DNA from 3 places in the Azospira sp. MPR-LB4 genome. Region 3 is predicted to be linked to each of the others. Evidence: riboswitches for the same ligand, from Rfam matches in the RefSeq annotation. Region 3 holds a riboswitch; each other region holds the start of a gene.
The links. A riboswitch is a leader RNA that binds a small molecule or an ion and turns the genes downstream of it on or off. The one in region 3 is predicted to bind cobalamin.
Positions count from the first base shown of each region.

Region 1: linked by a shared signal. The riboswitch ahead of AC3QLZ_RS03760 (acyl-CoA thioesterase) and the one ahead of AC3QLZ_RS16495 (ribonucleoside-diphosphate reductase subunit alpha) in region 3 are both predicted to bind cobalamin.
Region 2: linked by a shared signal. The riboswitch ahead of bluB (5,6-dimethylbenzimidazole synthase) and the one ahead of AC3QLZ_RS16495 (ribonucleoside-diphosphate reductase subunit alpha) in region 3 are both predicted to bind cobalamin.

Region 1 covers NZ_CM179521.1:830,534-835,179, reverse strand. Annotated here, with positions in the region: gene AC3QLZ_RS03770 (energy-coupling factor ABC transporter substrate-binding protein) at 1-345, opposite strand, end outside; gene AC3QLZ_RS03765 (energy-coupling factor ABC transporter permease) at 342-1,019, opposite strand; cobalamin riboswitch at 1,156-1,369, opposite strand; cobalamin riboswitch at 1,439-1,655, shown strand; gene AC3QLZ_RS03760 (acyl-CoA thioesterase) at 1,823-2,692, shown strand; gene AC3QLZ_RS03755 (diguanylate cyclase) at 2,948-4,342, shown strand; gene AC3QLZ_RS03750 (OprD family outer membrane porin) at 4,351-4,646, shown strand, end outside.
Region 2 covers NZ_CM179521.1:1,515,748-1,520,393, reverse strand. Annotated here, with positions in the region: gene pyk (pyruvate kinase) at 1-1,378, shown strand, start outside; cobalamin riboswitch at 1,446-1,641, shown strand; gene bluB (5,6-dimethylbenzimidazole synthase) at 1,687-2,457, shown strand; gene fba (class II fructose-bisphosphate aldolase) at 2,656-3,720, shown strand; gene AC3QLZ_RS06930 (DUF3422 family protein) at 3,790-4,646, shown strand, end outside.
Region 3 covers NZ_CM179521.1:3,529,992-3,534,637, forward strand. Annotated here, with positions in the region: gene AC3QLZ_RS16495 (ribonucleoside-diphosphate reductase subunit alpha) at 1-2,672, opposite strand, end outside; cobalamin riboswitch at 2,802-3,052, opposite strand; gene AC3QLZ_RS16500 (hypothetical protein) at 3,249-3,551, opposite strand; gene ilvB (acetolactate synthase large subunit) at 3,657-4,646, shown strand, end outside.

The sequences.
Region 1 (4,646 bases), 1.0 Mb from region 3:
GTCTTCGCGCCGGGCTGCCGCTTCACCGCGTCGTTGTTCCCGGCGCAGCTTTTCCCGGGTGCGGGCGCAGCCCAGGTAATAGCCGATGAAGCCGGCGCCGAGGGCCGCCTGCAGGGCGAAAAGGAGGGAGGCGATCTCGCCGCTGGCCGGCTCCAGCAGGGGCTGGAACCAGGGCTGGTAGTCCGGGGCGATGCGGGTGATGAGGGCCTGGGCCTCGCTGTCGGCGCCGCCGAAGATTTCCGCCGGCTGGCCGTCCGGCCCGACCGGCCGTTCCACCAGCCACAGGGGCAGGGCCGCCAGCAGCACCACGGCGATGAGCAGCAGCAGGTTCTGGTGGCGCTTCATGCCCGCACCTCCGGCGCCGGGGCCACGCCCAGGTCCTGCAGTTCCTGCGGGTTGAAGCGGGCCAGGGCGTTGCAGATGACCACGGTGAGCAGGCCCTCGCTGATGGCCAGGGGAATCTGGGTGAGGGCGAAGATGCCGGCGAACTTGAGGAAGGAGGCGCCAAAGCCGCCCACCGGATCGGGGAAGGCCCAGGCCAGTTGCACCGAGGTGGTGACGTAGGTGAGCAGGTCCGCCAGGCTGGCGGCGAGGAACACGCTCACCGCCAGGGAGGCCTTGAGGCGGCGGGCCAGGGCGAAGATGCCGTAGGCGGCGAAGGGTCCCACCACGGCCATGGAGAAGATGTTGGCGCCCAGGGTGGTGAGGCCGCCGTGGGCCAGCAGCAGGGCCTGGAACAGCAGCACCACGGCGCCGATGGGAGCCATGGCGGCAGGGCCGAAGAGCACGGCGCCCAGGCCGGTGCCGGTGGGGTGGGAACAGCTGCCGGTGACCGAGGGCAGCTTCAGGGCCGAGAGGACGAAGGTGAAGGCGGCGGCCACTCCCAGCAGCATGCGCTGCTCGGGATTTTCGCGGATGCGGCGGTTCACGGAACGGATGCCCCAGGCGACGAAGGGGGCGGCGGCGACGCTCCAGCCCACGGCGTGTTCGATGGGCAGGAAGCCTTCCATGATGTGCATGAGTCTCTCCCTCGGCGAGCATGACGGTGGCGCACCAGGCGGGGGAGTTGTGGCAGGTCGGATAAAGGGCCGCGGCGGATGGAACAGCGAGGAGGCGGCAAATCACCAGAACCGTTCCCGTCACCCCGGGGAATGGTGCAACTTGTGATGTCAGGCCGGTCTTCTGGCTTGCCTTCATCCTTCCCTGCCGGCCTTCCCGTGATGAACCACAGTGGCGTGAGGCAGCGTCGTCTGGCTTACAGCAGCGGGGGCTGCGCCGGACTGTCCTGGGTGGTCCCTGGAGTCACCGGCTTCCCGTTTCACCGTCCCCGCAGAGCGCGAGGCACGGCACCTGAATCGGGGCGGATGATAGCCCACTCCCCCCGGGCTGGGCAATCCGCCGCGCCAGGCGCGGCGTTTGGCGAATCGGTCGGGGCGGGTTAGACTGGCCCCGCTTCGGTTCCCCCCTCCAGGGGATGAAAAGGGAATCCGGTGCGAGACAGGGCGGCGACGCCCCGACTCCAGTCCGGAACTGCCCCCGCAACTGTAGGCGGCGAGCGTTGCGCTCCACTCTTTGCCACTGGCGATACTGCCGGGAAGGCTGGCGCAACGTGACGACCCGCAAGTCAGGAGACCTGCCGCGGCATTACTTCATATCAATCCTAATTGGGGCGGGGTGTCCCCTGAGGAAGGTAAATGCGCGCATTCCCTGACTGTCATCGTTGTCCGCTCTCGGCTGCCTGCCGCTCCGAGCCGCTTTGCCGCGGCCCGGGGTGTTCGCCCTTCTCCGATGCTCCCGCTCCGCTTTATCCAAGGAGTTGCGCATGCGCATGGAAGCAATGGAAATCGGCGCCGTCGTGGGGACGGCCGCCCAGCCCGTAGAAGCCAATCCCGCCCCCACTTCGTCCACTTCGCCGCGGCAGCAGCAGGCCACCCTCATGGTGGACGTGGTCTTCCCCGAACAGGTGAACCATCACGGCACCCTCTTCGGCGGTTCCGCCATGGCCATGATGGACAAGCTGGCTTTCCTGGTGGCCACCCGGGAGACCCGCCGGCCCATGGTCACCGCCAGCAGCGGCCGCATCGACTTCCGTAAGCCCATTCCCCAGGGGCGCCTGGTGGAACTGTCCGGCCGGGTGGTGCAGCGGGGTCGGCGCTCGGTGCAGGTGGAGGTGGCCCTGGCGGCGGAGGACCTGGCCACCGGGCTGCGGGAGACCAGCGCCACCGCCCACTTCACCCTGGTGGCGGTGGACGGTCCAGGGGCGCCGCTGCAGGAGGACGACGAGAGCTTCGCCCAGCTGCCCGGCATCGGCCCGGTGACGGCCATGGTGGAGATGGTCTTTCCCGGCCACACCAACCACCACGGCAGCCTCTTCGGCGGCCAGGCCCTGGCCTGGCTGGGCAAGGCGGCCATGGTGGCGGCCAGCCGCCAGGCCCGCATGCCGGTGGTGATGGCCGCTTCCGAGCGCATCGACTTCCACGCGCCGGTGCTGGAGGGGGAGATCGCCGACCTGGCGGCCCGGGTGGTGGCCATCGGCAACAGTTCCATGACGGTGGAAGTGCTGCTGCACGCCGAGGCCCTGCTCACCGGCCAGCGCCGCCTGTGCACCCGGGGCCGCCTCACCATGGTGGCGGTGGGCTACGACGGCCGCCCGGTGCCCGTGCCCCAGCCCCTGGGGCGGCGTCTGGCCTAGGCGCCGGCCATCGCCCGCCCCGGTCGGGGCGGGCGCCCGGTTTCCGGCCCGGAACGGCAGGCGGCAGGCTGCCCGGCCGGGCAGCGGCCCCCCACCGCGGTGTGACATAGTCGAGCCAATTCAGCGGTGGCGGGCCGTTATACTGCCGACAGAACAAGATGGGCCGGAGCCCGTGCCGTGATCGGCATGGCGCCTTCCGCAACCCAGGCTGCCCGGGCATCGGCAGTGACGATCCCTCCAACCTGCCTAGTCCCCATGTCCCTCAAGACAGCCCTGGCCCTGTGCGCCGCCTGCCTTACCCTGAGTCCGCTGCCCGGCGTCGCCTCCGAGCCGGCGTCCATCGTCTTCACGGCTGCCGAGCAGGCCTACCTGGACAGGGTGCAGTCGGTGAAGATGTGCGTCGATCCGGACTGGGAGCCCTTCGAGCGCATCAACGAGCAGGGGCGGCACGAGGGTATCGGCGCCGACCTGGTGCAGCTGGTGGCCCAGCGGGTCGGCCTGCGCATCGAGCTGCTGTCGGTGCGGACCTGGGACGAAAGCCTGGCCGCCGCCAAGGCCGGGCGCTGCCAGCTCATGAGCTTCCTCAACCAGAGTCCGGAACGGGACCGCTGGCTGAATTTCACCGCTCCCGTGTTCACCGACCCCAACATCATCGTCACCCGGGAGGAGCACGCCTTCGTCGGCGACCTCCTCGGCCTCAGCGGCGAGAGCGTGGCCCTGCCCCGGGGCACCATGGTGGAGGAGCGCATCCGCAAGGACTTCCCCAACCTGCGGGTGATCCTCACCGGCAGCGAGCCGGAGGCCGTCTCCCTGGTTTCCGAGCGCAAGGCCGACCTGACGGTGCGCTCCCTCATCGTCGCCGCCTACGCCATCCGCAAGGAAGGCCTGTTCAACCTCAAGATCGCCGGCCAGATTCCCGCCTACACCAACCAGCTGCGCATCGGCGTGGTCAAGGACGAACCCCTGCTGCGGGACATCCTGGACAAGGGCGTGCGCACCGTGACGCCCCAGGAGCGGGAGGCCATCGCCAACCGGCACGTGGCCATCAAGGTGGAGCAGCACACCGACTACAGCCTGCTGTGGAAGAGCCTGGCCGTGGCCGCCTTCGTCCTGGCCGTGGTCATCTACTCCAACCGCAAGCTGAGCGCCCTCAACCGGGAGCTGGAGCGACTTTCCGTCACCGACAAGCTGACCGGCCTGTTCAACCGCATGAAGCTGGACGAGGTACTGGAAAGCGAAATCCAGCGCTCCCAGCGTTTCGGCCAGCCCTTCAGCCTGATCCTGCTGGACCTGGACCACTTCAAGCTGGTGAACGACTGCCACGGCCACCAGGCGGGGGACCAGGTGCTGCTGGAAGTGGCCCGGCTGCTGCAGCGTCACACCCGGGAGACGGACCTGGCAGGCCGCTGGGGCGGCGAGGAATTCATGGTGGTCTGCCCCCACACGGACGAGGCGGGGGCCCGGGTGCTGGCCGAGGACCTGCGCCGGGTGTTCGAGCTCAACGAGTTTCCGGTGGTGCGGCAGAAGACCGCCAGCTTCGGGGTCGCCACCTACCGCCCCGACGACCAGGCCAAGGACATCGTGGCCCGGGCCGATGCCGCCCTGTACCGGGCCAAGGACCTGGGCCGCAACCGGGTGGAATGGCAATAGGCGCGGGCGTGGGGCGCTGCCTTCGCCTGCTGGTCCTGGCCTGCCTCCTGGGCGCCTCGGTCCAGGGCCGGGCCGGGGACGATGGGGCGGAGGCCCTGGCGGGCACCACCTTCTTCGGCTACGGCAAGGCCATGCACGTCTTCGACGACAAGAAGGGCGGCCGGCCGAACCAGAACACCGCCGGCTTCGGCGGCAAGCTGGGCCTGGAGAGCGGCGACTACCGGGGCTGGCGCCTGCGGGCCGCCTGGTACACCACCCAGGACCTGGGCTTGGCCCGGGACAATCCGCGCCAGACCGACGCCTA
Region 2 (4,646 bases), 1.7 Mb from region 3:
CCTGATCCGCGCCGGCGTGGACGTGGTGCGCATGAACTTCTCCCACGGCACCGCCGAGGACCACATGGCCCGGGCCCGCACCGTGCGCGAGATTTCCGCCAAGGTGGGGCGGCCGGTGGGCATCCTGGGTGACCTGCAGGGGCCGAAGATCCGCGTCGGCAAATTCGAGAACGGCAAGATCCAGCTGGAGAAGGGCGACAAGTTCATCCTCGACGCCAACTGTGCCCTGGGCAACCAGGAGCGGGTCGGCCTGGACTACAAGGACCTGCCCCGGGACGTGGAGCCCGGCGCCGTGCTGCTGCTGGACGACGGCCGCATCGTGCTCGACGTGGAGCGGGTGATCGGTGCCGAAATCCACACCGTGGTGCGCCACGCCGGCGAGCTGTCCAACAACAAGGGCATCAACCGCCAGGGCGGCGGCCTTTCCGCCCCGGCCCTGACTGCCAAGGACATGGACGACATCAAGACGGCGGCCCAGATCGGCGTCGATTACATCGCCGTCTCCTTCCCCAAGAGCGCCGCCGACATGTACATGGCGCGCCAGCTGATGCGGGCCGCCGGCAGCCGCGCCCTGACCATCGCCAAGATCGAGCGCACCGAGGCCGTGGCGGCCCTGGATGAAATCCTTGACGCCTCCGACGGCGTCATGGTGGCCCGGGGCGACCTGGCCGTGGAAGTGGGCGATGCCGCCGTGCCGGCCCTGCAGAAGAAGATGATTCGCCACGCCCGGGAGAAGAACAAGCTGGCCATCACCGCCACCCAGATGATGGAATCCATGATCCAGTCGCCGGTGCCGACCCGGGCCGAAGTGTCCGACGTGGCCAATGCGGTGCTGGACGGCACCGACGCGGTGATGCTTTCCGCCGAGACCGCCAGCGGCCGCTATCCGGTGGAAACCGTGGAATCCATGGCCCGGGTCTGCATCGAGGCCGAGCGTTCCGCCGAGGTGACCCTGGACCGGGAATTCCTCGACCGGGTGTTCACCCGCATCGACCAGTCCGTGGCCATGGCCGCCATCTGGACCGCCCACCACCTCAAGGTGAAGGCCATCGCCGCCCTGTCGCAATCCGGTTCCACCGCCCTGTGGATGAGCCGCCTCAACTGCGGCGTGCCGGTCTATGCCCTGACGCCGGATGCGGAGGCCCAGACCAAGATGTCCCTCTACCGGGAAGTGACGCCCCTGCTCATGAGCCAGCAGCATTCGGACCGGGACGTGCTGCTCTACGAAGCCGAGCAGCTGCTGATGCAGAACGGCGCCGTGGCCAAGGGCGACCTTATCGTGCTGACCATCGGCGAGCCCATCGGCACCCCGGGGGGCACCAACACCCTGAAGATCGTCCGCGTCGGCGAGCACCAGATGCCGCCCCTGCGGGCCTGATAGGGCCCTCGCGGGCCTCGGGCCTGAATCCGCCGGCTCTGTTAAAATTCCCGTCGCCCCGGTCCGCCGGGGCGAATCGTCTCCGGGTGCCCGCAAGGGAGAATCGGGAACGCGGTGCGGCAGGCCTTGGGGCCGCCCATTCCGCGACGTGCCCAACGCTGTGAGGGGGACTGGGCCGGCAGATGCCACTGATCCGCGGATCGGGAAGGCGCCGGCGCAGAGTGATCCCGAGTCAGAAGACCGGCCAGGAGACCCTTTCCGGCACGCACGGCCAGGCGCGCCGCCACCGATCTTCTGAAGGGGACTCCATGAAGACCGACCCCACCGTCAACAAAGTCATCTCCCTCGCCGGCTACCAGAACGAACACGAGTTCTCCGACGCCGCCCGGGACGCCATCTACCACGCCATCTTCTCCCGCCGCGACGTGCGCGGCCAGTTCCTGCCCGACCCGGTGCCCCAGGAGGTGCTGGCCCGGGTCCTCACCGCCGCCCATTTCGCCCCTTCCGTCGGCTACATGCAGCCCTGGAGTTTCCTCCTGGTGCGGGAGGCGGAGACCAAGGCCCGCATCCACGCCGCCTTCCAGCAGGCCAACCAGGAGGCGGCGGAGAAATTCGAGGGCGAGCGCCAGGCCATCTACAAGGAACTGAAGCTGGAGGGCATCCGGGAAGCGCCCATCAACCTGCTCATCACCTGCGACCGGGACCGGGCCGGCCCGGTGGTCATCGGCCGCACCCACATCAAGGCCATGGACCTCTATTCCAGCGTCTGCGCCGTGCAGAACCTGTGGCTGGCGGCCCGCAGCGAAGGCCTGGGGGTGGGCTGGGTCTCCATCTTCCACCAGCAGGCCCTGCGCGACATCCTGGGCCTGCCGCCGCGCATCATCCCGGTGGCCTACCTGTGTCTGGGCTACGTCAGCCACTTCAAGGAAAAGCCGGAGCTGGAAAGCGCCGGCTGGCGCCAGCGCCTGCCCCTGGCCGACCTGGTGTACGACGGCCAGTGGGAAAAGCCGGTGGAGGAGGAGCTGCGCCAGGTCCTCAGCGAGCACCAGGCCAGGGCCCAGGAAAAACGCCGCTTCTAGGCATGCCTGCCTGAAGAGGGCCGTGGTTTGGGCGTCTCCGGCGCCCTGGTCGCGGCCTTTGTCTTTCTTTTGCTGCCCGGTGGTCGCAGTACTCGCCCGGGGGGCAAAGCCACGATAAAATCACGGTCTTTCCCGAGCGCCACGACAGCGGGCGCCGATCACGCCAGAACAAACCGCATTGCCCATTGGAGGAACACCATGCCCATCGTATCCATGCGCCAGCTCCTGGACCACGCCGCCGAGAACGGCTACGGTCTGCCCGCCTTCAACGTGAACAACATGGAACAGGTCTGGGCCATCATGGAGGCCGCCAATGAACTGAACGCCCCGGTGATCATGCAGGCCTCCGCCGGTGCCCGCAAATACGCCGGCGAAGCCTTCCTGCGCCACCAGATCCTCGCCGCCCTGGAAGCCTATCCCCACATTCCCGTGGTGATGCACCAGGACCACGGCCAGTCCCCCGCCGTCTGTATGGCCGCCATCAAGTCCGGCTTCTCCTCCGTGATGATGGACGGCTCCCTGCAGGAAGACGGCAAGAGCGTCGCCTCCTACGACTACAACGTGGCCGTGACCCAGGAAGTGGTGAAGTTCTCCCACGCCATCGGCGTCTCCGTCGAGGCCGAACTGGGCGTGCTCGGTTCCCTGGAAACCATGAAGGCCGACAAGGAAGACGGCCACGGCGCCGAAGGCCACATGACCCGGGAAGACCTGCTCACCGATCCGGACCAGGCCGCCGACTTCGTCGCCCGCACCAACTGCGACGCCCTGGCCATCGCCATCGGCACCAGCCACGGCGCCTACAAGTTCACCAAGAAGCCCACCGGCGACATCCTGGCCATCGACCGCATCAAGGAAATCCACGCCCGCATCCCCAACACCCACCTGGTGATGCACGGCTCCTCCTCCGTGCCCCAGGATCTGCTGGCCGAGATCCGGGAATTCGGCGGCGACATGAAGGAAACCTACGGCGTGCCCGTGGAAGAGATCGTGAACGGCATCAAGCACGGCGTGCGCAAGGTGAACATCGACACCGACATCCGCCTGGCCATGACCGGCGCCGTGCGTCGCTACCTGTTCGAGAACCCCTCCAAGTTCGATCCCCGCGACTTCCTCAAGCCCGCCCGGGAAGCCGCCAAGAAAATCTGCGTCGCCCGCTACCAGGCCTTCGGCTGCGAAGGCCGGGCCGGCCAGATCAAGCCCATCTCCCTGGAGAAGATGGCCGAGCGCTACAAGAAGGGCGAGCTGAACCAGATCGTCAAGTAAGGCGGTCCGCCTTCCCAACCGCTGCCAGGCGCCGGATACTTCTCCGGCGCCCTTTTATTTTTATCCGCCATGACCCTGCCCCTCGCCGAACACCCGCTGCGCCAGCGCCTCAATGACGAGGTCCATGCCCGCCCGCCCATGGCCCTGGAAGGGCCGGAGTGGATCAGCTACCTGGCGGTGCTGCACGAAGGCACCGAGGCAGCGGCCGAAGAAGCCCATCTGCAGCGCCTCTGCGCCGCCCTGGGGGCCAATCTCTGCCCCGTCATCCAGGGCGACCACTGGGTCATGGACGCGGGCCGCCTGCGCCTCAAGTGGGAGCGGCACAACGAATTTTCCGGCTACACCTTCTTCCTCGCCCGGGAACCCGGCGACGCCCCCGACACCACCGCCATCTCCGCCCTGCCGGCGGACTGGCTGGCGGGCCTGCCCGGCTCGGTGATGGTGGCCACCCATGTGGAATTCCGCTCCGCCGCCGACCTGGACCCGGAAGAGCTGCTGGCCGACCTGCACCGCTCCGGCGACTCCTGGGTCGCCACCACGGTGGCTGACGGTGCCGCCTGGGTCGCCTCCGATTTCCAGCTGCACGACGGCTGGAGCCGTTTCCTGGTGCTGGACGAGCGCCTGCGCCACCGCCAGGCCGGGCGCACGGTGCAGCGCCTGCTGGAGATCGAGACCTACCGCATGATGGCCCTGCTGGCCTTCCCGGTGGCCAAGGAGGTGAGCCGCCTGCTGGCCCGGGCCGAGGGCGAGGTGGCCGACCTCATGGACCGCATGGGCGAGGCCCGCGGCCCCGAGGACGAGCGCCTGCTCCTGGCCCGCCTGACCCGGCTGGCGGCGGAGATCGAACGCTCGGTGACCCGCACCGCCTTCCGCTTCGGCGCCGCCGAGGCCTACTACGCCCTGGTGCAGCAGCGGGTGCGGGAACT
Region 3 (4,646 bases):
TCCAGCTTCTTGCCGGAGGGGGCAGCCACGTAGAGGTTGAGGGACTGGGCCTGGTCGATCCACTTCTGACGGCGGGCGGCGGCCCGGATCAGCCAGGTGGGGTCGATCTCGAAGGCGGTGGCGTAGCGGGCCTTCAGCTCGTCCGGGATGCGGTCGATGGGGCCGAGGGAGCCGTCGAAATACTTGAGGTCGGAGATCATCACCTCGTCCCACAGGTTGAGGGCCTTCAGGTCCCGCACCAGGGATTCGTTCACCACCGTGAATTCGCCGGAGAGGTTGGATTTGACGTAGAGGTTCTGGTACTCCGGCTCGATGGCGGCGGAGACGCCGATGATGTTGGAGATGGTGGCCGTGGGCGCAATGGCGACGCAGTTGGAGTTGCGCATGCCGACCTGGGCGATGCGCTCGCGCAGGGCGTCCCAGTCCAGGGTGGTGCTGCGGTCCACTTCCACATAGCCGCCCCGGGCGTCTTCCAGCAGCTGCAGGGAGTCGATGGGCAGGATGCCCTTGTCCCACAGGCTGCCCTTGAAGCTGGAGTAGCGGCCCCGTTCCTCGGCCAGGTCGGTGGAGGCCCAGTAGGCGTGGTAGCAGACGGCTTCCATGGAGCGGTCGGCGAATTCCACGGCGGCTTCGGAGGCGTAGGGCAGGCCCAGCCGGTGCAGGCAATCGGAGAAGCCCATGATGCCCAGGCCCACCGGGCGGTGCCGCACGTTGGCGTTGCGCGCCTTGGGGGTGGCGTAGAAGTTGATGTCCACCACGTTGTCCAGGAGGCGCATGGCGGTGCGGATGGTACGTTGCAGCTTGGCCTGGTCCAGCACCAGCTGGCCGTCCACCAGGATCAGGTGGGCCGGCAGGTTCACCGAGCCCAGGTTGCACACGGCGGTCTCGGAATCGGAGGTGTTGAGGGTGATCTCGGTGCACAGGTTGGAGCTATGCACCACGCCCACGTGCTGCTGGGGCGAGCGCAGGTTGCAGGCATCCTTGAAGGTGATCCAGGGGTGGCCGGTCTCGAACAGCATGGTCAGCATCTTGCGCCACAGCTGCACGGCGGGAATGCGCTTGAACAGACGGATCTCGCCCCGGTCGGCCTTGGCCTCGTAGGCGTTGTAGGCGACTTCAAATTCCTTGCCGAACTTGTCGTGCAGGTCGGGCACGTCGCTGGGGGAGAAGAGGGTCCACTCGCCGCCGTTGATGACCCGCTGCATGAACAGGTCGGGAATCCAGTTGGCGGTGTTCATGTCGTGGGTGCGGCGGCGTTCGTCGCCGGTGTTCTTGCGCAGCTCGAGGAATTCCTCGATGTCCAGATGCCAGGATTCCAGATAGGCGCAGACGGCGCCCTTGCGCTTGCCGCCCTGGTTCACGGCCACGGCCGTGTCATTCACCACCTTGAGGAAGGGGATGACGCCCTGGCTCTTGCCGTTGGTGCCCTTGATGCGGGCCCCCAGGGAGCGCACCGGGGTCCAGTCGTTGCCCAGGCCGCCGGCGTATTTCTGCAGCAGGGCGTTTTCCTTGATGGACTGGTAGATTCCTTCCAGGTCGTCGGAGACGGTGGTGAGGTAGCAGGAAGAGAGCTGGGAATGCCGGGTGCCGCTGTTGAACAGGGTCGGCGTGCTGCTCATGAAGTCGAAGGAGGAGAGCAGGTTGTAGAACTCGATGGCCCGGGCTTCCCGGTCGATCTCGTTGAGGGCCAGGCCCATGGCCACGCGCATGAAGAAGGTCTGGGGCAGCTCGATGCGGCGCTCGTCCACGTGCAGGAAGTAGCGGTCGTAGAGGGTCTGCAGGCCCAGGTAGTCGAACTGCAGGTCCCGCTCGGCCTTGAGGGCGGCGGCCAGGCGTTCCAGGTCGTAGTCCTTGAGGCGGGCATCCAGCAGCTCGGCGTCCACGCCGGTGCGGATGAGGCCGGGGAAGGCTTCGGCGTAGCGGGCGGCCATGGCCTCCTGGCTGGCTTCCTCCCCCAGCACTTCGACGCGCACGCTGCTCAGCAGCAGGCGGGCAGCCACCTTGCTGTAGCCCGGTTCCCGCTCGATCAGGGTGCGGGCGGCCAGCACCAGGGACTGGCGCACGGCGGCCAGGGGCACGCCGTCGTAGAGGTTGTGCAGGGCCTGCTCCAGCACCGTTTCGGCAGCCACGTCGGCCAGGCCCTGGCAGGCTTCCCGGCATTGCTGCAGCAGGGCGGCCCGGTCCAGGGGGAAGCGGCGGTCGCCGTCCACCACGTGCAGCAGGGGGCCGGCGGCAGCGGGGGCGGCCGCCGCCTGGGCAGCCCGTTCGGCGGCCCGCTTTTCCCGGTACAGCACGTAGGCCCGGGCCACGTCGTGCTCGCCGGAACGCATCAGGGCCAGTTCCACCTGGTCCTGGATGTCTTCGATATGCACCGTGCCGCCGCCGGGCAGGCGCCGGGTGAGGGCTTGGACGACGATGGCGGTGAGGCGGGAGACCAGGTCCCGCAGGCGGGCCGAGGCGGCGCCCTGGCTGCCGTGCACGGCCAGGAAGGCCTTGTTCATGGCGACGGAGATTTTTTCCGCATTGAAAGGCATTACCGAACCGTTGCGGCGGATGACCTCGAAGGACTGGGCCCGGCCGGCCAGATCGGCGGCGTTGGGCAGGCTGTCGTCCAGATTGTCGGAGGGCAGGTGGGATGACGCTTGGTGGGTGGCGAAGAGGCCGGCTTGCATCGTGGAACTCCCGTTATCAACGGAACGGGGGCCCAGGGCGGCGGGACTGCCGAGGCGCCGGCGGGCACGCCCATGGCGGCCGACAGCGGACAATCCCGATCCACCGGGGGGCACCCCGCCCCTGGTCAGACTGAAAAATTGGCGACGGCAGGTTTCCTGGCTCACGGGTCCTGGCCCGATGCCCGCCTTCCCGGTGGAACTGCCTCCCAGTGGCACGCGTGGACATCGAACTCGCCGTTTACAGTTGCGGGGGCAGCTCCGGCATGGGCGGAAAGTTCGCTGCGGATTCGCGGGGAATCCGTCTGATCCCGACTTCCTTGATCGCCGCACCGGATTCCCATTTGTCCCGAAATCGGGGAACCGTCGCGGAGGAGACTTTACCCCAGCCCTCAAGCGGAGGGCAAGGGGTTGGACACTACAGGTAGTAGTACGAGAGTAATAGACAACTACATATAGTGTATTTGGCGACAGGGTCTTTTCCACAGCCGGGAGCATTTTGCCCAGAAAACGGGCAGAGTGTTTAATCCCCAGTAATACTGTGGCTTTTCACCGACTGTCCCGGAACGGCCCACAGACTTATCCACAGAAACTGTGAATTTCCTGTTGCATGCCCCGCCGGAATTTCTGCATAATCGTCGGATCGTTTTTGCCGGAGCAGTGGCAAAAACTTTTTTTACCGGCAAATTTTTTTCCGCCTTCAACCGCGAATCCTTTATCAGCTCCATGTACAACTTCGCCGACTTCGACCGCTGCAACACGCTGCCCTCCCGGGCCGGCGCGGGCGCGTCCGTCATTGGCGTAGTAGGCGCTGTAGTACGCGTAGTCGTAGTAGTACGCGCGTGCGCCGCTGGGATGAGCGAAGTCCGGTAAAGAAACCAACCGAATTCCACAAAACCCCCGCCGGCGCGACAGCCCGGCGGGGGTTTTGTTTTTGGGCCCTCCGACCGGCAAGCCAAACCGGATCACGCAAGGAGAAGCCCAGCCATGAATGCCCCAGCCCCCCAAGCCGCCCGCCAGACGGATGCCGCCCCGGCGCCGGAAACCCTTACCGGCGCCCAGATCGTCGTCCGCCTGCTGGAACGCCAGGGCGTCACCACCGTCTCCGGCATTCCCGGCGGCGCCATCCTGCCCTTCTACGACGCCCTCTCGGCCTCGGAAAAAATCCGCCACGTGCTGGCCCGCCATGAGCAGGGCGCCGGCTTCATCGCCCAGGGCATGGCCCGGGCCAGCGGCCAGCCCGCTGTCTGCCTCGCTTCCTCCGGCCCCGGTGCCACCAATCTGCTGACCGCCATCGCCGATGCCAAGCTGGATTCCATTCCCCTGGTGGCCATCACCGGCCAGGTGCCCCGCAGCATGATCGGCACCGACGCCTTCCAGGAGGTGGATACCTACGGCCTTTCCATCCCCATCACCAAGCACAACTTCCTGGTGAACTCCGCAGAAGAGCTGCTGGAGGTGATTCCCCGGGCCTTCACCCTGGCCGCCTCCGGCCGCCCCGGCCCGGTGCTGGTGGATATCCCCAAGGACGTCCAGGCCCAGGCCATCGAGGTCAGCCAGTGGCCCGCCCCCGGCGGCCGCCAGGCCCTGCCGGCGCCGGACATGGCGGCCATCGAAAAGGCCGCCGCCATGATCAACGCCGCCGAGCGGCCCATCCTTTATCTGGGCGGCGGCGTCGTCCATTCCGGCGCCGCCGAGGCCGCCGTGGCTCTGGCAGAGAAGGCGTCGCTTCCCACCACCATGACCCTCATGGCCCTGGGCGCCATGCCGGTGGACCATCCCCTCTCCATCCACATGCTGGGTATGCACGGCGCCCGCTACACCAACCTGCTGCTGGAAGAGTGCGACCTGCTCATCGCCGTCGGCGCCCGCTTCGACGACCGGGCCACCGGCAAGGTGGCGGCCTTCTGCCCCAAGGCCCAGATCATCCACATCGACATCGACCCCTCCGAACTGGACAAGATCAAGAACGCCCAC